4 regions of the Hylemonella sp. GW821-FHT12C09 genome follow, and region 2 is predicted to be linked to each of the others. Evidence: predicted binding sites of a transcription regulator. Region 2 holds the regulator's gene; each other region holds the start of a gene.
What was found. The regulator sigma-54, encoded in region 2, starts transcription at its own class of promoters, with help from an activator protein. The targets are predictions, from matches to a motif close to TGGCANGNAANCTGCTTT.
Positions count from the first base shown of each region.

Region 1 (5,965 bases), on a different contig from region 2:
GGCCGATGGCAAGTACATCCTCGTGGCTTCGCGCTGGGCTGGCAAGCTCAGCGTTATCGATACCGGTACGCGCCAGGTGGTGCGCCAGATCCGGGTCGGCAAATCGCCCCATGGGGTCTGGACGCTGGACCATGCGCCGCGCCAGTAGTCGCAGTGTTTTCCTTGCCCTGGCACTGCTGGCGCTGACGGCCTCGGCCCAGGGCCCGGCGACCGGCGGTTGCAGCAAGCCGGTCTACCTGACCTTCGACACCGGCCACATGGGCGTGGCCGACCAAATTGCCGCGGTCTTGCAACGCCAGCAGGTGCGTGTCACCTTTTTCGCCGCCCATGAGCGCACCCAGGTGGGCGATGGCAGTCTGGGCACGCACTGGGCGGCCTGGTGGCGCGCCCGCGCGGGCGAAGGGCATGAATTCGCGTCCCACACGCTGGACCATGTCTACTGGCGCGCCGATGTGCCCACTGCGGGGGGGGCGCCGCGCTTTCGCGTGCGGCCTTCGGCCGGGGCGCAGCAGGGGCGTGACATGGTCTGGGATGCGCCGTCCTACTGTGCGCAGCTGGACGCTGCTTCGGCCCGCCTGCAGCAGCACACGGGCCAGGCGCCGTTGCCCCTGTTCCGCGCCCCCGGCGGCAAGACCTCGCCGGCGCTGCTGGCCGCCGCACGCCAGTGCGGCTACCAGCACGTGGCTTGGGCACCCGCCGGATTCCTGGGGGATGAGCTGCCCAGCGACAAATACCCCAACGACATGTTGCTCAAGAAGGCGCTGCGCGACATCCGCACCGGCGACGTGCTGGTGGCGCACCTGGGCATCTGGTCGCGCCAGGACCCCTGGGCCCCGGCGGTGCTGGAGCCGCTGATTGCCGGGCTCAAGCAGCAGGGTTATTGCTTCCGTACCCTGCGCGAGCATCCGGACTATCGGGGCTGGATCGCACAGCGCGAAGCCCGTGGGAAGTGAGCGCGTCATGGAGCATCTGGTGAACGCCTTTGACGCCCTGCAGCAGTGGCTGTTCGAGTTGCTGGTGCAACCCGTGGTGTTTGCCATCGGCCTGGGCAACCGGCTGGAGGACGCCTACAGCGGCACGGGCTGGCTGCTCGTCGGTCTGCTGCAACTGGTGGTCATGCTGGCGGTCATGGCGCCGCTGCAGCGCTGGCGTCCGGTCGAGCCGCTGGCCGACCGGGCGGCCATCCGCACCGACGTGCTCTATACCCTGATCCATCGCCTGGGCCTGTTCCGGCTGGTGCTCTTCTTCACGCTCACGCCGTTGATGGACGACTTCTTCGGCATGCTGCGCGCGGCCGGCCTGCCGACCTTCCATCTGGATGACCTGTGGCCCGGTGTGACCGATCTGCCCGTGGTCAGCCTGCTGATCTACCTGGTCGTGATGGATTTCTTCGACTACTGGCTGCATCGCGGCCAGCACCACTTCGAATGGTGGTGGCGCCTGCATGCGCTGCACCACTCGCAGCGCCAGATGACGATGTGGAGCGACAACCGCAACCACCTGCTCGACGACCTGCTCCGCGACGTGCTGCTGGTCACGCTGGCACAGCTCATCGGCGTGGCACCGGGGCAGTTCGTGGCCATCGTCGCTTTCACCCAGCTCAGCGAAAGTTTCCAGCACGCCAACCTGCGCCTGTCCTTCGGGCGCTGGGGCGAGCGCCTGTGGATCAGCCCGCGCTTTCACCGGGTGCACCACAGCATCGGCATCGGTCACGAATCGCCCGGCAAGGTCCTCGGTGGACACAACTTCGGCGTCTTGCTGCCCTGGTGGGACATGCTGTTCGGCACAGCCAACTTCGAGCTGCGCTACGACCCGACCGGCATCCGCGACCAGGTGGAGCAGGGACGTGATTACGGGCGCGGCTTCTGGTCCCAGCAATGGCTGGGCCTCAAGCGACTGTTGGGGCGGGCCTGAAACAGGTTTGAAACATGCGCCAAGGTATGCTTGGAACATGACACTTTTCCTGGACTCCTTCTGGCGCGCGCTGGCCTATTGCCTGCAACCGCGCGTGATTGCCTTGTCCTTCCTGCCCCTGGTGCTGCTTGCAGCCTTGAGCGTGGGGCTGTTCTGGCTGTTCTGGGACCCGGCCGTGCTGGGCCTGCAGACCTGGCTGGCCGACTGGGCACTGATGGAAAGCCTGTTTCGCTGGCTCGACAGCATGGCCATGGGGCACCTGCGCATGGTGCTCCCACCCCTGCTGCTCATCTCGCTGGTCCTGCCGCTGATGATCGTGCTGTCCCTGCTGGCGGTGGCCTGGCTGGCGACGCCGGCTCTTGTCAAGCTGGTGGCCGAGCGCCGGTTCAACGCGCTGGCACAGCGGCGCGGGGGCAGCTTCGCGGGCAGCCTGCTGCAAGGTCTGGGTTCGGCGCTGCTGGCTTTGCTGGCGCTGGTCCTGACCCTGCCGCTGTGGCTGATCCCCCCCCTGGTGATCGTCGTGCCGCCCCTGATCTGGGGCTGGCTGACCTCGCGCGTGATGGTCTACGACGTGCTGGCCTTGCACGCCAGCAAGCCGGAGCGCGAAGAGTTGATGCGCCGTCACCGCTACTGGCTGCTGGCCATCGGTGTGATCAGCGGCTATATGGGCGCAGCGCCTGGCCTGATCTGGGCGGTCGGCGCCATGGCCGTCGTCCTGGCGCCGCTGCTGGTGCCCTTGGCAATCTGGATCTATACCTTCGTGTTCATCTTTGCGGCGCTCTGGTTCAGCCACTACAGCCTGGCGGCACTCGCCGCGCTGCGCGCCGCCCCTCTGCCGGACGCCGGCGCCACGGACTCTTCCCATGCCTGACACCACCGTATCCTTCGGCCTGATCATCATCGGCGATGAAATCCTGTCGGGCAAACGCGCCGACAAGCATCTGCCCAAGGTCATCGAGCTGCTGCAGGCGCGCGGCCTGCCGCTCGCGTATGCCGACTACGTGGGCGACGACCCGCAGCGCATCACGGCCACGCTGGCACGTGCCTTCGCCTCAGGCGAGGTGGTGTTTTCCTGTGGCGGTATCGGCGCCACACCGGATGACCACACGCGGCTATGTGCGGCGCGCGCCCTGGGCACGGAGCTGGCGCTGCATCCCCAGGCCGAGTTGCTGATCCGCGAGCGCATGCAGGACGTGGCGCGCGAGCAGGGCGTGCCCTATGTGCCGGACCGTCCGGACAATGTGCACCGGCTCAATATGGGGGTCTTTCCTGTCGGGTCGCAGATCATTCCCAACCCCTACAACAAGATCCCCGGGTTCAGCTGTGCGTCCCCCGGCGGCCGGGGCGCCGTGCATTTCGTGCCGGGCTTTCCCGTGATGGCCTGGCCGATGATCGAATGGGTGCTGGACACCCATTACGCGGGGCAGTTCCGCCGCGATGCCTGGTGCGAGCAGTCCGTCATCGTCTACGGTGCCATGGAGGCCACGTTGACACCGCTGATGGAGGCCATCGAGTCGCGGCACGCCAGCGTCAAGGTCTTCAGCCTGCCCAGCGTCGATCATCCGCAGCATGGCCGGCACATAGAACTGGGGGTCAAGGGCGGTCCCGATCTGATCCCGCCTGCTTATGCGGCGCTGCTCGAAGGCCTGAGCCAGCTGGGTGCCAAGCTTGGCCCTGAATTGGTGCGTAAAAATTAATTTACCAATTTGGTGCGTTTTGAATGCACCAAATTGGATCAATTTGGCAAAAAGTTTCTGCCTTGGTGTGCGTCTGATCGCGGGAAGGCACTGAAACTCAAGGCAGAATACCGACTTTGACGCAAGCCGGCGCAAGCGGGATTGGCACAGAACCTGCATTCATGTGCCTGCGTAACTTTTAACAACCCTTCCTACCAGGAGTACCAGATGGCCAAGACCGTCGCAGACGTGATGAAGATGGTGAAGGAAAACGAGGTCAAGTTCGTTGACTTCCGCTTCACCGACACCCGTGGCAAGGAACAGCACGTGACCGTGCCGGTTTCCCACTTCGATGAAGACAAGTTCAGCTCGGGCCACGCCTTCGACGGTTCGTCCATCGCCGGCTGGAAGGGCATCGAGGCTTCGGACATGCAGCTCATGCCCGACCCGAACACCGCCAACATCGACCCCTTCTTCGAAGAAACCACCCTGTTCCTGCAGTGTGACGTGGTCGAGCCCAGCGACGGCAAGTCCTATGACCGTGACCCGCGCTCCATCGCCAAGCGTGCCGAGGCCTACCTGAAGGCTTCCGGTATCGGCGACACCGCCTACTTCGGTCCCGAGCCCGAATTCTTCATCTTCGACGGCGTGCGCTGGTCCAACGAACCCGGCAACGTGATGTTCGCCATCGACGAGTACGAAGCCCCCTGGAACAGCGGCAAGCAGCTCGAAGGCGGCAACCGCGGCCACCGCCCCACCACCAAGGGCGGCTATTTCCCGGTGCCCCCGGTCGACAGCACGCAGGACATGCGCGCCGAGATGTCCCTGATCCTCGAATCCCTGGGCATCCCGGTCGAAGTGTTCCACCACGAAGTGGCCGGCGCTGGCCAGAACGAGATCGGCACCAAGTTCAGCACGCTGGTGCAGCGCGCCGACTGGACCCAGGTCCTGAAGTACGTGGTCTGGAACGTGGCCAACGCCTACGGCAAGACCGCCACCTTCATGCCCAAGCCCTACGCTGGCGACAACGGCTCCGGCATGCATGTGCACCAGTCCATCTGGAAGGACGGCAAGAACCTGTTCGCCGGTGACGGCTACGCCGGCCTGAGCGACTTTGCCCTGTACTACATCGGCGGCATCATCAAGCACGCCCGTGCGCTGAACGCCATCACCAACCCCGGTACCAACAGCTACAAGCGCCTGGTGCCCGGCTTCGAAGCCCCGGTGAAGCTGGCCTACAGCTCGCGCAACCGTTCTGCTTCCATCCGCATCCCCTTCGTGGCCAACCCCAAGGGTCGCCGCATCGAGGCGCGTTTCCCCGATCCGTCCGCCAACCCCTATCTGTGCTTCTCGGCCCTGATGATGGCCGGTCTGGACGGCGTGGAAAACAAGATCCATCCGGGCGAAGCCGCCACCAAGGACCTGTACCACCTGCCCCCGGAAGAGGACAAGCTGGTGCCGACCGTCTGCCACAGCCTGGACCAGGCCCTGGACTACCTGGACAAGGACCGCTCCTTCCTGACCAAGGGCGGCGTGTTCACCGACTCCATGCTGGATGCCTACATCGAGTTGAAGATGGGCGAAGTCACGCGCTTCCGCATGGCGCCGCACCCGGTCGAGTACGACATGTACTACTCCCTGTAAAGGGGTGCCCGCAGGCTGTGATTCGTTACAGCTTGTCGCAAAAAAAGGACGGCTTCGGCCGTCCTTTTTGTTTTCCGTGAACTTTCGGGGTTTGATTTTTGGCGTGGATAGTCGATACTCTCAGACCGCCCCTGCATTTTCGATGTGCGGAGAACCCTATGAAGAAGCCTTTACTGATGTCGTTAGCAGCTACGCTTTTCGTAGCAGGCCTGACCGTGGCCGATCTGGCCCAGGCCCAGGGCCGCATCTACCGTTGCGGCAATGAGTACACCAATACCGTGCAACCCGGCCAGAAGGGCTGCAAGCTGCTCGAGGGCGGCAACGTGACCGTGGTGCAACGCCCGCGCGCGACGGAGTCGGTCCGCCTCGCCTCGGCCAGCCAGGAAGGTAAGCGCGTTGACGGCACGCTGCAGCGCCAGCGTGATACGGATGCCCGCCAGATCCTGGAGGCCGAGCTGCGCAAGGCCGAAGCCCGGCAGTCCGAACTGCAGGCCGAATACAACAACGGCGAGCCCGAGAAGATGGGGCCCGAATTTCGCAACCACCAGAAGTACCTGGACCGCGTGAACGAACTCAAGGCCAGCATCGAACGCAATGAAAGCGACCAGGCCGGCCTGCGCCGCGAACTCGACCGCCTTCCTGAGTCAAAATAGGCGGCTTGAAACCGACCGCCATCCCCTCCGTCAGTCGCTTCCAGCCTTTTGACCTTCTGGCCACGCTCGTCGCCGTCG
Region 1 is NZ_JBXAQQ010000002.1:251,259-257,223, reverse strand. It holds gene AC1RRP_RS05070 (YncE family protein) at 1-148, shown strand, start outside; gene AC1RRP_RS05065 (polysaccharide deacetylase family protein) at 132-953, shown strand; gene AC1RRP_RS05060 (sterol desaturase family protein) at 961-1,914, shown strand; gene AC1RRP_RS05055 (EI24 domain-containing protein) at 1,952-2,785, shown strand; gene AC1RRP_RS05050 (competence/damage-inducible protein A) at 2,778-3,611, shown strand; gene glnA (type I glutamate--ammonia ligase) at 3,819-5,234, shown strand; gene AC1RRP_RS05040 (hypothetical protein) at 5,411-5,887, shown strand; gene glnL (nitrogen regulation protein NR(II)) at 5,893-5,965, shown strand, end outside.
Region 1: the regulator sigma-54 is predicted to act here: its motif matches at 3,754-3,771, upstream of glnA (type I glutamate--ammonia ligase).

Region 2 (5,965 bases):
CCCCCGCGAAGCCGCCAGCCTCGATGCGTTCGCCATAGGGCGGGTTGACCAGCATCACGCCCGGTGTGGCGCAAGGCGGCAGGCGCTGCAGCGCGTCACCACCACGGAACTCGATCACGTCGGCCACGCCGGCGCGCTGGGCATTGCGCTCGGCGAAGTCCACCATGCGGTGCGACACGTCGCTACCGTAGATCAGCGCGGCCTGGCCCGGCTCGGGTTTGACCACCGCCTGCGCAGCCTCGGCCTTCATGGTGGCCCATTCGGCGGCGCGGAAGGGCCGGTATTTCTCGAAGGCAAAACGGCGCAGGGAGCCGGCCGCGATGTTGCAGGCGATCTGCGCCGCCTCGATGGCGATGGTGCCGCTGCCGCAGCAGGGGTCGTACAGCGGCGTCAGGTCACCCTCGGCGTTGCCCTCGGCCCAGCCGCTGGCGGCGATCATGGCCGCCGCCAGGGTTTCCTTCAGGGGTGCATCGCCCTTGTCCTCGCGCCAGCCGCGCTTGAACAGCGGTTCACCCGAGGTGTCGATGTAGAGCGAGCAGCTGTCGGTGGTCAGGTGGGCGTAGATGCGCACATCGGGCCACTGGGTGTCCACATCGGGGCGCACGCCACCCGAGGTCTCGCGGAAACGGTCGCAGACCGCGTCCTTCACCTTCAACGCCGCGAAGTTCAGGCTGGTCAGCGGGCTGTGCTGCGCCGTGATCTCGACCTTGATGCTCTCCTTGGGCGTGAACCAGTGCTCCCACGGCACGGCCATGGCGGCGCGGTACAGGTCCTGTTCGCTGCGGTACTCGGTGTACGACACCAGCACCAGCACACGCTGCGCCAGGCGGCTGTAGAGGTTGAGCAGCATGGCGTGCGCAAACGAGGTACGCACCGCCACACCACCACGCTGTTTGGTGATGCAGCCCGGGGGCAGTTCCGTGATCCGCAGGATCTCGGCGGCCAGGTAGTCCTCCACGCCGGCGGCGCAGGGAAGAAAAAGAGTGAGTTGGTTCACGTCAGAGTGCCTTGCGCAGGTTGGCGGGGGCTATTTTCAAGGCTTCGCGGTACTTGGCCACGGTGCGACGCGCGCACTCGATGCCCTGCTCCTTGAGCATCTCGGAGAGCTGGCTGTCGGACAGCGGCTTCTTGGCATTTTCGGCGTTGACAAACTGCTTGATCAGCGCGCGCACCGCCGTGCTGGAGGCGTTGCCGCCCGACTCGGTGCCCAGGCCCGAACCGAAGAAGTACTTGAGCTCGTAGGTGCCGAAGGGCGTGGCCATGTACTTGGCCGTGGTCACGCGGCTGATGGTGGACTCGTGCAGGCCCAGCTCGTCGGCGATCTCGCGCAGCACCAGCGGGCGCATGGCCAGCTCGCCGTGCATGAAGAAGTTCTTCTGCCGCTCGACGATGGCGCTGGAGACGCGCAGGATGGTGTCGAAACGCTGCTGGATGTTCTTGATGAACCAGCGCGCTTCCTGCAGGCGCTGCTGCAGGGCGGCGTAGTTGTCGCCCTCGCGGCCGCCGGCCTTGTGGCCCTTGAGCGCGTTGGCATAGATGTCGTGCACGCGCAGCCTGGGCATCACGTCGGGGTTGAGCTGGACACGAAAACGCGTCTGCGCTCCGCTGCCGCTGCGCAGCACCAGCACGTCGGGAACGATCACGTTGCGCTCGACGTTCACGAAGCGCCGGCCGGGTTTGGGCTCCAGCCGGGCCACGAGGCCCAGGGCCTCGCGCGTCAGGGCCTCGCTGCCGCCGCAGAGCTGGGCCAGTTTCCTGAGGTCGCGCCGCGCCAGCAGTTCGGGCGGCTGCTCGATCATGCGCAGGGCCTGCGCCACCACCGCCGGTTCGGGCAAGGACGCCGCACCCCGCATCGCATCGGCCTGCAGGGCCAGCAACTGCAGGCGCAGGCACTCGGCCATGCTGCGCGCGCCCACGCCCGTGGGCTCCAGGCTCTGCAGCAGGCGCAGCGCCAGCGCGAAGTGCGCGATCATCGCCTCCTCGTGCTCCGGATCCTCCCCGGTCAGGCTGCGCGCCAGCTCCTCGATCGGGTCCTCCAGGTAACCGTCTTCGTTGAGCGACTCGATCAGGAACTGCAGCGCCGCGCTGTCTTCGGCACCCAGGCGCAGGGACAGGGCCTGGCGCTTGAGAAAGTCCTGCAGCGACTCCTGGCTGCGCGCCAGCTCCGTGGCGTCGGCTTCGTCGTCCTCGCGCGCGCCGTTGCGCGCCGGGGCGTCGCCGCCCCACTCGCTGTCGTCGGGCGACATGTCCACGCTGCCGTCCCCCTCCCAGCTGCCCTCGCTCTCCAGGCTGGTCACCGCCGCGGTTTCGTCCGGTCCCTCACTGGCCGGGGTGCTGCTGTAGTCGTAGTCGGCCTCGTCCTGCGACACCGGGGTGTCGGCACGCTCCAGGCCGTGGGCCTCGCGCTCGACGCTGTCGTCGGCACGCTCCAGAAAGGGGTTTTCGTCGAGCAGCTGCTCGACTTCCTGGTTCAGCTCCAGCGTGGAGAGTTGCAGGAGGCGGATGGACTGCTGCAGCTGGGGCGTGAGCGCCAGATGCTGGGAGACCCGCAGCGACAGTCCCTGTTTCATGTGTACCTGATTCGATCAGCCAGAGGGTTCGGCGTGAGCGCCGCCGGGCCGCCCCAAGGCGCGAGACATGACGGCACGAGACGTGCGTGTCTCTTCAGCCCGTCCAAGCCTGCGCAGGCAGGCTTGGAGCCGCGGGCCTCAGCCCCCTCGGGAGGCAGCGAGGGCACGCCAGTGCCGAGCGTGGGGGCCATAGTCACATCTTGAAGTGCTCGCCCAGGTAGACCCGGCGCACGTCGGCGTTGTTGACGATCTCGGCCGGGGTGCCCTGGGCCAGCACGCGGCCCTCGCTGATGATGTAGGCGTGGTCGCAGATGCCCAGGGTCTCGCGCACGTTGTGGTCGGTGATGAGCACGCCGATGCCACGCGCTTTCAGGAAGCTGATGATGCGCTGGATCTCGATCACCGCGATCGGGTCGATGCCGGCGAAGGGTTCGTCCAGCAGGATGAAACGCGGCTGCGTGGCCAGGGCGCGCGCGATCTCCACGCGGCGGCGCTCGCCACCGGACAGCGCCAGTGCCGGCGAGGCGCGCAGATGCTCCACGCGCAGGTCCTGCAGCAGGGCGGTGAGCTGCTGCTCGATCTCGTCCTTGCGCAGGGGCTTGCCGTCTTCGCCATGCTGCAGTTCCAGCACGGCGCGCACGTTGTCCTCGACGTTGAGCTTGCGGAAGATCGACGCCTCCTGCGGCAGGTAGCTCAGGCCCAGACGCGCACGCTGGTGGATGGGCATGTGCGCGACCGCATCGTCGTCGATCAGGATCTCGCCGGCGCTGGCACGCACCAGGCCCACGATCATGTAGAAGGACGTGGTCTTGCCCGCGCCGTTGGGCCCCAGCAGACCCACCACCTCGCCCTTGCGCACGGTCAGCGAGACGTCCTTGACGACCTCGCGGCTGCCGTAGAACTTCTTGAGGTGGCGTGCCTCCAGGCGGCTGGGTTCGCCGCCGGGCAGCGTGTCCTGGGCCACAGCCGAGTCAGGCTGGGAATCGGGCGGCAGGGTGCCGGCGGCGGTCTGCAGGCTGTCGCTCACTTGCGCCCTCCGCCCAGGGTGTTGTCGGTGCGCAGGGGCGCGCTGGCGCGCGGGGCCGGTGGCGCGGCCGTCTCGTTGCGCGGCGTCAGGGTGGCGCGCACACGCTCGCCGCCCTTTTGCGGGCTGCCGTCCACCGTGAAGACGTCCGTCAGGCTGTTGTACTGGATGATGTTGCCCGTCACCACATCGGCCACCTGGGTGCCACGCAGGCGGCGCAGCCGGGCGTCCTTGATGAGCTTGAACACGTCGGCGCGACCGTCGTATTCGATGGTCTCGCTCTCACCCTCGATGTATTCGTCCTCGCCGTCACGCTTCTGGCGGAAGAAGGCGCGCTGGCCCGGCTCGGCCGTCACCACGCCGAACTGGTAACCCTGCGGGTCCTGGCGCACTTCGATGCGTGTGCCCTTGATGATGATGGAGCCGCGGGTCAGCACCACATTGCCGCTGAAGACGCTGATCTGCTTGAGGTCGTCATAGCGCAGCGCATCGGCCTCGATGTTCATCGGCTTCTTGGCATCGGCCGTCTCGGCACCGGCCACGCCCGCCGTCAAGGCGCAGGCCGCGCACAGCAGGAGGCGGAGGAGGGGAAATTTCATAAAGGCACGAATCTTGCTCTCTGGGTCTCGGTCATTGTAATCGGGTCGGACGGCTGGTCCAGTCCTTGCTTTTGCCTGTTTTCCAGCGGGCCACCCGCCCCGCGTCCATGGGCCTGCTCCACCGTGCTCTCTGGTTTCATGAGAGACTTCCCGGCTCCTCCCCCTCACCACGCTGCGACCCCCTGCCATGAACCTGCTTTTCGTCGCCGATCCGCTGGAATCGTTCAAGACTTACAAGGACAGTACCTTCGCGATGATGCGCGAGGCACAACGCCGTGGCCACACGCTGGCAGCCTGTGAGCCGCGCCACCTGAGCTGGCTGGCCACCACCGGCGTGCAGGCCCATGTGCGTCGCATCCGCCTGACCGGCCACGAAGAACACTGGTTCCACGAAGCGCCGCTGGCGCCGGCGCAGCGCCTGGCTGCGCTGCGCGACTTCGACGCCATCGTCATGCGCAAGGACCCGCCCTTCGACAGCGAATTCTTCTACGCCACCCACCTGCTGGAACAGGCCGAGCGCGAAGGCGCCCGGGTCTTCAACAAACCGCGCGCCCTGCGTGACCACCCGGAAAAGCTCGCCATCCTCGAGTTCCCCGAGTTCACCACGCCCACCCTGGTCACGCGCGAAGCGCAGGCCGTGCGCGACTTCCACACCCAGCACCGCGACATCATCCTCAAGCCGCTGGACGGCATGGGCGGCATGGGCATCTTCCGGGTGAAGGACGAGGGCCTGAACCTGGGCGCCATCATCGAGACGCTGAACCGCGACGGCGCGCAAACCCTGATGGTGCAGAAGTTCCTGCCGGCCATCGCCCAGGGCGACAAGCGCATCCTGGTCATCGGCGGCAAGCCCGTGCCCTATGCGCTGGCACGCATCCCGCAGGGCGGCGAGGTGCGCGGCAACCTGGCGGCTGGCGGCAAGGGCGTGGCCCAGGCCCTGAGCACGCGCGACCGCGAGATCGCCGAGGCCATCGGCCCCGTGCTGGCCGCACGCGGCCTGCTGCTCATCGGCCTGGACGTGATCGGCGACTGTCTCACCGAGATCAACGTCACCAGCCCCACCTGCTTCCAGGAAATCACCGACCAGGCCGGCTTCGACGTGGCATCGATGTTCGTCGACGCACTGGAAGCGGCCCTGACCGTACGCTAGGCTACCGGCGCCCCGTCCACGAAGACCCGCAACTCGCCCGGCGCAAACAGCGTCCAGGCCTCGTTGGTCGTCAGCGGCGCTGTTACCACCACCGCCACGCGGTCGCCCGAGGCGGCGTGCTCGGCAAAGTTCACGCTCAGGTCCTCGTCGCGCAGCGTGGCGCTGCCGAAGGGGTGCTGACGCACCACGTGGTACAGGTTCGTGGAGGCATGTGCCCACAGCGCCTCGCCATTGCTCAGCAGGAAATTGAAGGTGCCGTATTTCGAGATCTGCGGCACCAGTTCGCGCAGGGTGAGCGTGAGTTCCGCAATGCTGGGCACGCTGGCGTGCGACTTGGACAGCTCCTGCAGCAGCCAGCAGAAGGCGCGCTCGCTGTCGGTGTGGCCCACCGGCCGGAAGCTGCCGTGCAGGCGCGGCGCGTAGTCCTTGAGGTCGCCGTTGTGCGCGAACACCCAGTAGCGCCCCCAGAGCTCGCGCACGAAAGGGTGACAGTTCTCCAGCGTCACCTCGCCCTGGGTGGCCTTGCGGATGTGCGAGATGACATTGCGGCTCTTGATCGGGTAGTGGCGGATCAGCTCGGCCACCGGCGACTCGGCAGCCGACTGGTGGTCGACGAAATGGC
Region 2 is NZ_JBXAQQ010000010.1:19,498-25,462, forward strand. It holds gene AC1RRP_RS15580 (THUMP domain-containing class I SAM-dependent RNA methyltransferase) at 1-997, opposite strand, end outside; gene rpoN (RNA polymerase factor sigma-54) at 999-2,570, opposite strand; gene lptB (LPS export ABC transporter ATP-binding protein) at 2,764-3,534, opposite strand; gene lptA (lipopolysaccharide transport periplasmic protein LptA) at 3,594-4,193, opposite strand; gene gshB (glutathione synthase) at 4,381-5,343, shown strand; gene AC1RRP_RS15605 (class II glutamine amidotransferase) at 5,340-5,965, opposite strand, start outside.

Region 3 (5,965 bases), on a different contig from region 2:
GCCATCGTCCAGAGCAGCCCTGCTCAGCCTTGGCAGAACGGTGCCGATGAAAGTTTGGACGGCGAGCAACGGTGACGCAGATTCCATGTCGGCACGGGACTTCCATGATCCCACCTCAGATGCCGGATATACGAAGCAGGCGCTTGCCCCCAAGACCACCAATCGATCAGCCTCTTGCTGTTGAGGGGGAGTCCATATATGAAATGTTAGGTGTGCCGAGAGTCATGCTGCGCCAATCAGGTCAGCCAACCTTTTCGATAGCTCAGCTTTAGAGCCGGGTAGGCAACCAGCGCCATCACCGCCATTCCCAACCCAGTCCCGCATGCCCACAAGGCAAGCGTAAACAACTCAGACACTATCCCGGAGAAAGAAAAGTTTTCAACACCATAGCGGACGAACCAGTAAGCCGCAATAAAGGGGTAGGAGATCAGAGTGGAGGAGATGCCTATGACAACCTGGATCTTCAGCAGATCACCCAGCGAGAACTTTGGATTACTCATATTTCCAGATAGATGACTTGGGGCGATGCGGCGCTCAAGAAGGCCACCTAACGTGAAGGTGAGCGAGCGCCGTAGGCGGTCCGCTCGACTGACATTTTAAAGAGCATTGCGACCAATTTACCGCTCCACAAGATCCACAATAGACCAACGCGCATCTCGCTTCTTTGCGACGACGGTAAAGCAACGTGCTTCAGGCGCACAGAGCACAAACAATGCCTCGCCCGAAAAGTCGCTGTCGGCAAACCGAAAGGCGGCGAACCGCTTAAGTTCAACCGCGGTCGGTTGCACGTTGAGCTTTGAACCAACTGCAGAACGGCCCAGCTCATATGGCTCGGAGGTTTTGATCCAAAGTTGCCCTAGAGCAGCAATAACTATGAACATAACAACGACGAACGCGACAGTGCCAAAAAGCTTGCGCTTTGTCATTGAGGACCAAGGTGAAATGAACGTACCCATTTGCTCTTTAACGCTCCAGCTATGGCGCGCGTGCGACAACGCATGAAGGAGGTGCAACGCTTATACGCGTCGCACATGAGCTGGTTGTTAGGCCTGTTTTTATTGCAGCCATTGAACGCTCCGCACGTACCAAGTGGAAAATACAAAGCGAATGCGAAACTTCTTGCGTTCTTGCCTCTCGGCGTGACGACACACCAACGTAAAGTGATTCTTGTGCATCTCGACGCGAACGAATTCTGCTCCGCTCTCAGTGCAGGAGGTTAACCCAATTGCATTTACTGCGCGACGCGTGAGCCGATGGTCAATGACGGAGTAAACGACAATTGGTAGGACAAGAGCGCCGATTCCGCCGAAGACATTGAACGCGAGACGAACTTCATTGCTCATGTCCAGCGCTGCGACAGAGCGCAACGCGATGCCTGCCAGCGCATACAACACGAGTATGAGAAGAATTGCCACTTGATTGGCCTAACGTTTGAGATGAGTGGGAGCCGTAAGCGATCCACTCTCGATTGAAGTGTTAGAGCCCATCGCGCTTCCTTGAATATGCTTCATACCGCTCACCAAACTCCAACTCAAATGCGTTTCGCACGAGCGCTTCCCAGGTGAAGCAACGCTGCTTGCGCCTCAGTTCCGCAACGTGCGACTCACCGTATTCTTCGGCGACAAGACGCATATAGCCACTGGCCAGGAGCGTCTCTCGATCATCCGCAATAAGAGTACGACGATGCTTGAGTAGAAGTCGCCGTATGCGCAACGGACTACCAACGCCGAAGTGGCTTGCCTCAGAAATGAGCTCTTCGCAATTGGGCGACGCATAACCATTCCGTCGCGGAAGGGCTCGCCGCAAGGTCCTCAGCAGGCTACGTTCCGTCAGTGGCGCTCGATCCTTCCTTCTGCGCGCGCTTAGGTGCGACATGATGGGTTCTAACTTGATATAGACGTCAAACCTGTCTGCTTAACACTGCTCATGCCTTCCTCCCGTCGTGTTTTGTAAGTGCCTGATTTATATCAGCCTTTCCCGTTCAAGCCTTCGGTTCCGGACCATGAACAAAGCCCACAAACCCGGCAAAGCTGTCTGCCTAACAAGGCGAAGTGACGGATAACAAAGTCGGCGTCAACAGCAAAAAACCCAGGCCGATCAAGGACTTGGAGCGTTTCCTTCGAAAAGGAGCCCCATGAACAAAACCGGCAAAGTCGCCGGCTTGCCCTACTTCGGCAGGAACAGCAGCCAGTAGACCAGCAGCACGTTGAACAGCGCGCTGACGCCAAACAACAGCTTCCACACCAAGGTCGGGTCACGCTGCAGCAGCGGCGAAGCCGGCGGCGCGGTCAGCGGGCGTGAAGCGCCGCGCTCCAGCGCCAGCAGGAACTCCTCGGCCGTTTCGAAACGCTGGCGCTTGTCGCGGGCCACGGCCTTGAGCACCACGTGGTCGAGCCAGATGGGCACCTCGGGGTTGTGGCGGCTGGGGGGCGTGGGGTCGCGGTAATAACGGCCGCTCTGCCAGGGCAGCACTTCACCGTAGGGCAGCTTGCCATCAGCCAGCAGCTGGTAGAAGGTGACGCCCAGCGCGAAGAGGTCGCTCATGGCGTCGGGGTCTTCGGGCGGCACAGTGGTGTCGATGCCGCCGGCGCGCACGGTGAAACCCCACTGCTCGGGGTTGATGTAGCTTGGCGTGCCCGCGTGCAGGCGGCGCATGGCTTCGGGCTCGCGCCCGCTGAGGGCCACGCCCAGGTCCAGCAGGCGCAGCACGCCGTCGTCGCCCTGGTGCAGGTTGGCGGGTTTGATGTCGCGGTGCACCACGCTCTGGCGGTGCAGGCGACCCAGGGCCTTGAGCACCTGGGTGGCCAGGGCCACGGCCTGGGCCGGGCTGAAACGCTGCTGGCGCGCCAGCATCTGCTGCAGGGTCTCGCCGGCGTGCCAGTCGTACAGCAGGTAAAAGGCGGTCTGCCCCTTGCCGGCGGGCGGCTTCTCGTGCAGGCGCACCAGGTGCTCGGCCGCGCGTGAGGTCTGCATGCATTGCGCCAGCCAGGCCTCGTGGGCCAGCGCGGCGCACTCCTCGGGGTCGTGGGCACGTGAGGGATGCAGGGTCTTGAGCGCGTAGTCGGTCTGGGTGTGGGTGTCCCTTACCTTGTAGATGAGGTTGATGCCGTTGTCGGCGGCCACCTCTTCCACGCGCAGATCGTCGATCACCTCGCCGGGTTTCAGGCGCACGGGCACCGGCAGGGCCTGGGCGCTGCGGCTCACGTCCTGCAGCGTGGCGTCCAGCAGGCCCAGCACCCGCACCACCAGGGCGGTGGCGTTGTCGTTGCTGCCGGCCTTGATGGCGGCCTGCACCAGGTTGTCGCTGATGCGCTGCGCGTTGGCCAGTTCGGCCATTTCCGCCAGCAGGCGCAGGCGCAGCGATCCGTGCACGCCGTCGCTGAGCAGGATGAAGACGTCGCCCACCTGCAGGTCGCCCTGGATGTAGTCCACCACCAGGCGGTCTTCCGCGCCCACCACGCGCATGAGCTGGTGGCGGAAATCGGGGTGGGGCATGACGTGGTCCACCGTGAGCTGGGTCACCTGCCCCTCGCGCAACAGGTAGGCGCGCGTGTCGCCCACATGGGCCAGGGTGTAGGCATGCCCGCGCAGCACCAAAGCGGTCAGCGTGGTCATGCCCGTAGCGGGCGCACGCCGGCGGTTGGTGGCGGCCAGCCAGGTGTTCTGCGCGGCGATCAGCCGGTCCAGCGCCACCGTGGTATCCCAGGTTTGGGGCGTGCTGTAGTAATCGCGCACCAAAGTGGCCACCGTGGTCTGCGCGGCCTCCTGGCCCAGGCCGCCGGCGCTCACGCCGTCGGCAATGGCGGCGATCACGCCCATGTCCTCACGCCCGTCTTCGGGCAGCATGGCGCCGGCGAAGTCTTCATTGACGGCCTTGGCGCCCGCCAGCGAGGTGTAACCGATATCCATTTCAAAGCTCATGCCCAGGGTTCCGCAAGATTGATGCCCGAGATGGTGCATTCTGCGTCGGCCCAAGAAGCCTTGGCGTTCTTTCTGGACAGCCCCTCCCTGGAGAAATTGCTGGCATGACACTTGCGTCAGTACCGGCGTACCCGGCCAAAGCTGGCCCCCATTCACTCATCCGGTGCAACGGCGCAGCGGATGAACCCAGGACGAAGGCGTCCCCACGTGCACTGCTCCCGGCAGGCACCGTGTGGACGCCTTTTTTGTTTCTTGCTTGATTTGGATCGACGGAGCTTGTGATGAAAAAACTCAAACTGGTGATGATCGGCAACGGCATGGCCGGCGTGCGCTCGCTCGAAGAGCTGCTGAAGATTGCGCCCGAGCTGTACGAGATCACGGTCTTCGGCGCCGAGCCCCACCCCAACTACAACCGCATCCTGCTCTCGCCGGTGCTGGCCGGCGAACAGAAGCTCGAAGACATCGTGCTCAACGACTGGGCCTGGTACCAGGACAACGGCATCACCCTGCACGCCGGCTGGACCGTGACGGAGGTGGACCGCGTCAGGCGCGTGGTGCACGCAAAGAACGCCCAGGGCGAGACGATCAGCGCCGAATACGACCGCCTGATCCTGGCCACCGGCTCCAACCCCTTCATCCTGCCCGTGCCGGGCAAGGAGCTCAAGGGCGTGCTGGCCTACCGCGACATCGCCGACACCGAGGCCATGATCGAAGCCGCCGCCAAATACCAGCATGCGGTGGTCATCGGCGGCGGCCTGCTGGGCCTGGAAGCGGCCAACGGCCTGATGAAACGCGGCATGACGGTCAGCGTGGTGCACGTGATGCCCTGGCTGATGGAGCGCCAGCTGGACGACGTGGCGGGCAAGATGCTGCAGAAGTCGCTGGAAGACCGCGGCATGCAGTTCCTGATCGGCGCGCAGACGCAGGAGCTGGTGGGTGGCGAAGACGGCCGCGTCAAAAGCGTGAAGTTCAAGGACGGCACGGAAGTGCCGGCCGACCTGGTCGTGATGGCCGTGGGCATCCGCCCCAACACGGCGCTGGCCGAGAGCATGAAGCTGCACGTGAACCGCGGCATCGTGGTCAGCGACACGCTGCAGACCACCACCGATGCGCGCATCTACGCCGTGGGTGAATGCGCCGCGCACCGTGGCATTGCCTACGGCCTGGTGGCCCCGCTGTTCGAGCAGGGCAAGGTGCTGGCCAACCACCTGGCGCAGTTTGGCATCGGCCGCTACACCGGCTCGCTGACCTCCACCAAGCTCAAGGTCACGGGCATCGACCTGTTCAGCGCCGGCGACTTCATGGGCGGCGAGAACACCGAAGAGATCGTCATGAGCGACCCGGCCGGCGGCGTCTACAAGAAGCTGGTCATCCGGGACGACAAGCTGGTGGGCGCCTGCCTCTACGGCGACACGGTGGACGGTTCCTGGTACTTCAAGCTGCTGCGCGACGGCCGCAGCGTGGGCGACATCCGCGACCGCCTGATGTTCGGTGAATCGAACATCGGCGACGCCGGCCACGAGGGCCACAGCAAGGCCGCCGCCATGGCCGACACGGACGAGGTCTGCGGCTGCAACGGCGTGACCAAGGGCACCATCTGCAAGGCCATCAAGGAAAAAGGCCTGTTCACGCTGGACGAGGTGCGCAAGCACACCAAGGCCAGCGCGAGCTGCGGCTCCTGCACCGGCCTGGTGGAACAGATCCTGATGTTCACGGCCGGCGGCGACTACTCGGCCACACCCAAGACCAAGGCCATGTGCGGCTGCACCGAGCACGGCCACCAGGCCGTGCGCGAGGCCATCCGCAAGGAGAAGCTGCTGACCATCGCCGACGTCTTCAAGAGCCTGAACTGGAAGACGCCCAACGGCTGCGCCAGCTGCCGCCCGGCCGTCAACTACTACCTCATCAGCACCTGGCCCAAGGAGGCCAAGGACGATCCGCAGAGCCGCTACATCAACGAGCGCAGCCACGCCAACATCCAGAAGGACGGCACCTACAGCGTGATCCCGCGCATGTGGGGCGGCGAGACCACGGCCGACGAGCT
Region 3 is NZ_JBXAQQ010000001.1:212,815-218,779, forward strand. It holds gene AC1RRP_RS01110 (hypothetical protein) at 237-500, opposite strand; gene AC1RRP_RS01115 (hypothetical protein) at 618-926, opposite strand; gene AC1RRP_RS01120 (hypothetical protein) at 1,056-1,415, opposite strand; gene AC1RRP_RS01125 (bifunctional protein-serine/threonine kinase/phosphatase) at 2,167-3,921, opposite strand; gene nirB (nitrite reductase large subunit NirB) at 4,203-5,965, shown strand, end outside.
Region 3: the regulator sigma-54 is predicted to act here: its motif matches at 4,022-4,039, upstream of nirB (nitrite reductase large subunit NirB).

Region 4 (5,965 bases), on a different contig from region 2:
GACTGGCCGTGGCCCTGCTGGTGATCCTGGCGTCCTGGCTGGCCTGCCATCTCTTTGCCGGCCGCGCGGCCTTCCTGCTGGTGGGCGCCATGCTGGCCACGACCATGAGCGCCAACGTGGCCATGTGCATCATCCCGGGCCAGCGCAAGGTGGTGGCCGCGCTCAAGGCCGGCCAGCCCGTGGATCCGATCCACGGCCAGCGCGGCAAGCAGCGCAGCGTGCACAACACCTACTTCACGCTGCCCGTGCTGTTTGCCATGCTGAGCAACCACTACAGCTTCACCTACGGGTCCGCTTACAACTGGGCCTTCCTGATCCTCATCATGTTTGCCGGCGCGGCCATCCGTCAGTTTTTTGTGCTGCGCCATGGCTACAAGCTGGGGCGCAATGCGCATCCCTGGCCCTATGCGGCGGCGGGTGGGGTGGCTCTGCTGGGGCTCATCGTCTGGCTGCGGCCGGCGCCGGTCACTCCGGCTCCTGCTGCACCCAAGGCCAGTCTGGCCGATGTGCAGGCCGTGGTGGCGCAGCGCTGTGTCATGTGCCATGGCGAGGCCTTGCAGTCCAAGGGCGTGCGGCTGGACAGCGCGGTCGAACTGCAGAAGCACGCGCAGCAGGTCTATCAGCAGGTGGTGGTGAGTCGTATCATGCCCATGAACAATGCCACGGGCATGACCGAGGATGAACGGGCCTTGCTGGCGCAGTGGTTCCGTGCCGGCGCAAAAGCCGACTGAAATCACTGGCGGCCTGTCTCAGGTTTTCCAGAAACCCTGGTGCGGCATGCTCGCCTCTTCAATCAGGGCCGGTCCGATGCATTCGATGCGATGTGGCGAGGCCGCAAACACATCGCGACATGACAGTTCGGCATCACGCTGCTCGAACCGTTCTCCTCTGAAGACACGCAGCCGTACCGCGTCGATGCCGTAGACCACACGCCCGATGTTGGACCAGAAGATGGCCCCCGCGCACATCACGCAGGGCTCGGCGGACGAGTAGAGCGTGGCGCGGGCCAGAACTTCGCGGGCCACGCGCGGCGAGACCATACGCACGGCATTCGTCTCGGCATGGCCCGTGCAGTCGCCGGTCTCGCTCGTGTTGCACCAGGCCTCGGCCAGCACCTCACCCTGTTCCGACACGATGACCGCGCCGAAAGGGCGGTTGCCGCGCGCACGGCCCGTGGCTGACCAGGTGATGGCCTGGCGCAGATACATGCCGTCGCGCGTGTCCAGCGTCGCTTCTGTAGGCAGGCGCACGCTCAGGCCTTCCAGGCGCGTTCGGCAGCGGCGGGCAGCAGGCTGCGCTCGAACACGCTCTCGGCCGTCGGCCGGCTCTTGAGGCTGAAAACCTCGGCGACCTGTTCGATCTGCTCGTCCAGCAACACCTTACGCACATCGCCCAGGCCGTGGCTGGCCACATCGGGCGCGGCCACGTACTGCGACGTGAGACGCCAGCGATCGAGTTCCACCTTTTCGTCGAGGATGGGCTCGCGCTGTTTGATGGCGGCGATGGCAGCGGTCGGGTCGGCCAGGGTTTCCTTCAGGGCGCGGTTGCTCGCGCGCAGGAAACCAGTGACCAGGGCGGGCTGTTCGGTGATCAGTTTGCGGCTGGCCAGCACGGCGTTGCCATACAGGTTGACGCCGGCGTCGGTGTATTTGAGTACCGACAGCTCTTCCTGTTTCATGCGCGCGAACAGGGACACGGCCGAGTCGTGGAAGTAGGTGGCAGCATCGACGTCGCCGCGCACCATCACGTTGTCGCGGGCGCTGAAGTCGGTCGTCATCCACTGGAAATGATCCGCCCCCAGCTTGAGCTTGTTGGCCACCATGGGCCAGGCGCGGCGGGTGGATTCCACGGCGGCAGCAGCGACGCGTTTGCCCTGCAGACTCTTGAAGTCACTGGTGATGCCGCGGTCCTTGCGGCCGATGATCACGAATGGTGCGCGGTTGTAATACTGGTACACCGCCTGCACCACGGGGGTGCCCGGGTTCTGGGACTGGAACTCGACCAGCGAGCTGATGTCACCCAGGCCCAGCTGGTAGACACCGCTGGCAATGCGGGTGATCGAGGCCACGGAGCCAGCCCCCACGTCGATGGAAACGTCCAGGCCCTCGTCGCGGTAATAGCCTTTGGCCAGCGCGAGGAAGAAGGGGGCGGTCTGACCGGTGACACGGAAGTCCAGGGTGAACTTCAACGGCGTGAGTTTGGGGGTGGATTGCGCCCAGACGGCTGGCGCGGCGAGGGCCGTGGTGGCGAGAGCGGCAGATGTGCCGAGAAAATGACGACGCTGCATGGCAGTGCTCCTGGAAAGTGTTGCAACCCCCGGTCAGATCGACCGGGCTTCCAGAGCAATTTCCGGGCGCCGGCTGCTGCCTGCGCTGAACGCTTCTACTCTTGAAGGGTGTGAAGCAAAGCGCGTGCCAAGTTGTATACGGTCAAGTTCACTGTTTTGGCCCGGTCTTTGCTAGTATTCCGGCAGGAGTAGAAGCGTTCACCCAGCCTGCGCAAGGCTGTGGCCGGAAATTGCTCTTGAAGCTCAACTTTCAGGAGAACCTTATGACCGCCAAGCTTTACGACCTCACCGAGCTGCAAAAAGAATCGCGCATGGGCGCGATGGGGGCACTCGACACCACACGCGAGATTCGTCGCATCGACCTATCCAATTTCGAGGCCCGCAAGACCGAGATCGCGGACCAGCTCTGGGACGCCGCAGTGGATGTCGGCTTCTTCCAGCTCGTCAACCACGGCATTTCCCCCGAGGAGATCCGCGCGGCCTTTGCCATGTCCGAGCGCTTCTTCGCCCTGCCGGAGGCCGTGAAGGCGCAGTACCCGCTGAAAAAGGCGCTCAACGCCGGCTGGGAAAGCCGCGCCCAGGTGCGTCCCTCGACCGGCACGCCCGATCAGAAGGAGAGCTACCAGCTCACCCGCCCCCATATGGACGGGCTCTTGCCGAGCGAGGCCGAGTTGCCTGGCTTCCAGACCACGATGCTTGATTTCGAGCGCAAGAGCTGGGCGGTGGGCATGCAGGTGCTGTCCTGCTTCGCCTACAAGCTTGGCTTCGACCATGATTTCTTCACGGGCGCACATGACCCCGCGCAGCCCGACTACCAGAGCACGCTGCGCCTCTTGCACTACTACGCGATTCCGCCCGAGGCGCAGGACAAGCTGGAGCTCTGGCGTGCCGGCGCGCACACCGATTTCGACTGCCTGACGTTGCTCTACCAGCAGCAGGGTCAAGGCGGGCTGGAGGTCTGTCCCGGCAAGGAAATGGAAGCCCAGGCCTGGACGCCCATTCCGCCCGATGCCGAGGCCATCACCTGCAATATCGGCGACATGCTGATGCGCTGGAGCGATGACCAGCTGCCCAGCAACTTTCACCGCGTGCGCAACCCGCAGCCTGGCGAGTACATGGGTCCGCGCTACAGCCTGGCCTACTTCGCGCAGGCCAATCGCCATGCTGTGATTGAGGGGCCGGCGAAGAAGTATCCCGCCATTGCGGCAGGCGACTATCTCAAGCAGCGGGTCGCGGCCAACTTCAAGGCCTACTGACCGGTAGCGCGTTCAGCGCGTGTGCCAGAAATCGCGGTGCAGGGCCGCGATTTCGTCTTCCAGTTCAGCCACGGGGCCAATGACCTCGAAGCGTTTCTGCCCAGCCTCAAAAACACTGCGGCAGGGCAGGTTCATGGTGGGGTTCTCTTCATGGCTGCCTGTGAGTTCAAGCAGGCGGCGCTCGCTCATGCCAAATACCAGGCGTCCGATATTTACCCAGTACTGGGTGCCAGCGCACATGGCGCAGGGCTCCACCGTGGTGACCAGGGTGCAGCGCCAAAGGTAATCCGGTGCGTAGTTCTGCGCGGCGCTGCGTGCCAGCACGGCCTCCGCGTGGTTGACCGTGTCCACATTGCATTGCTCGGCCAGCAGGGTCTCGCCATCCGGGGCGATCAGGAGAGCGCCGAAGGGGTGGCGCCCGAGATCATCACGCGCACGGCGCGCCACCTCGTTGGCGCGCCGCAGGTGGCGTATGACTTGCTGGGGAGACACCGGTGGGCTCGCTCAACCCTGCGAGCCGCGGTGGGCCCAGCCCGTCGTGTGCTTCTCGATGAAGCTGAAGAGTTCGTACATGGCCATGGCCATGGCGCCCACCACCAGCAGGCCGCTGAAGGCCAGGCCCATCTGCATGGCCGAGCCGGCCGAGATCAGCAGGTAGCCGATGCCCTCGTTGGCGGCGGTCATCTCGGACACCGTGGTGCCCACGAAGGCCAGGGTGATGGCCACCTTGAGCGAGCCGAAGAAGTAGGGCATGGAGCGCGGCAGCCCCACTTTCATGAGCACGTCCCAGCGCTTGGCGCCCAGCACGCGCAGCACGTCCTCCAGCTCGGGCTCCAGCGTGGCCAGGCCGGTGGCGATGTTGACCGTGATGGGGAAGAAGCTGATCAGGAAGGCCGTGAGGATGGCCGGGCCGATGCCGATGCCGAACCACACCACGAGGATGGGCACGAAGGCTGCCTTGGGCAGGGCGTTGAAGGCCGTCATCAGCGGATAGACGGCTGCGTAGGCCAGGCGCGAACTGCCGATCAGGAAGCCCAGCAGCACACCCACCACGATGGCGATGCCGAAACCCGCCATGGTGACCCAGAAGGTACGCCAGGCATGGCCGGCGATGACGGCCTTGTACTCCAGCGTCTGCTCCCAGATGCGCAGGGGGCTGGGGAAGATGAATTCCGAGACGTTGAAGGCCGAGGTGATGATCTGCCAGAGGATGACGATGGCCATCAGCAGCAGCAGGGGGGACCAGCGTTCGACTTGTTTGCGGTGTTTCAAATTCACGATGATTTCTCCGAGGCGCCTGTCTTCATTGCGGGAACACCGCAGAACCGGCTTCGCCGGGCTGCTGGTGTTGTCCCCCAGGGGGGGATGACGGCCGACTGGCCGGCACAGGGGGGCTTCTCATCGCGCCGATGTGGCCGCGCAGTTCGTGCACGATGCCGGTGAATTCGGGGGTGTAGGTGATTTCCAGGTCGCGCGGGCGCGGCAGGTCGATCTCGCGCTGCACCACGAAGCGGCCCGGGCCCTTGCTCATGACGTAGACCGTGTCGGCCAGGAAGACCGATTCGCGCAGGTCGTGCGTGACCAGGATCACGTTGAATTTCTGCGCCTGCCACAGGTCGCGCAGGGTGCACCAGAGTTCCTCGCGCGTGAAGGCGTCGAGCGCCCCGAAGGGCTCGTCCAGCAGCAGCATCTTGGGCTCGTGGATCAGGGCGCGGCAGATGCTGGCGCGTTGCTGCATGCCGCCCGAGAGTTCCCAGGGGAATTTCTTGGCGTAGCCGCCCAGGCCCACGGTCTCGAGCAGCTTGAGCGCGCGCTCCTCGAACGCCTTGCGCCTGTCCTTGAACTGCGAGCGGTAGGGCTCGACGATTTCCAGCGGCAGCAGCACGTTGTCCAGCGTGGTGCGCCAGGGCAGCAGCGAAGGCGCCTGGAAGGCCATGCCCGAGACCTTGAGCGGACCGGTCACGGGCTGGCCGTCGACGCGGATGCGGCCCATGCTGGGCATCTTCAGGCCGGTGGTCAGTTTCATGAAGGTGGACTTGCCGCAACCCGAAGGCCCGACGATGGCGATGAACTCGCCCTGGCGCACGTTCAGGTTGATGGCCTCGACCGCGAAGTTGTTCTGGGCCAGCAACTCGTCGTTGTAGGCCAGCCAGACATCGTCGAACTGGACGAAGGGAGGGGAAGCGGATTCGGTCGTCATGGTGACTGCAAAAAAATGGCCAGACGATGCTGGCCAGGGGTTTCAGACAAGCATGCGGCTCACTTCTTGGCCGGCGGCAGGATGTTCAGTTCGGCTGCGGTGGGCAGCATCGAGCCATTCCAGATCGCGCCGGGATCGACGCGGGTCTTGGTGCCGAAGGCGTCGGACACCTGGGAGGCCATCAGGGCCAGGCGGCCCGGGTTGACCTGGCCGAAACCTTCC
Region 4 is NZ_JBXAQQ010000013.1:30,503-36,467, reverse strand. It holds gene AC1RRP_RS18085 (urate hydroxylase PuuD) at 1-731, shown strand, start outside; gene AC1RRP_RS18080 (nucleoside deaminase) at 750-1,208, opposite strand; gene AC1RRP_RS18075 (ABC transporter substrate-binding protein) at 1,253-2,287, opposite strand; gene AC1RRP_RS18070 (isopenicillin N synthase family dioxygenase) at 2,551-3,543, shown strand; gene AC1RRP_RS18065 (nucleoside deaminase) at 3,556-4,035, opposite strand; gene AC1RRP_RS18060 (ABC transporter permease) at 4,048-4,767, opposite strand; gene AC1RRP_RS18055 (ABC transporter ATP-binding protein) at 4,847-5,743, opposite strand; gene AC1RRP_RS18050 (ABC transporter substrate-binding protein) at 5,803-5,965, opposite strand, start outside.
Region 4: the regulator sigma-54 is predicted to act here: its motif matches at 2,445-2,462, upstream of AC1RRP_RS18070 (isopenicillin N synthase family dioxygenase).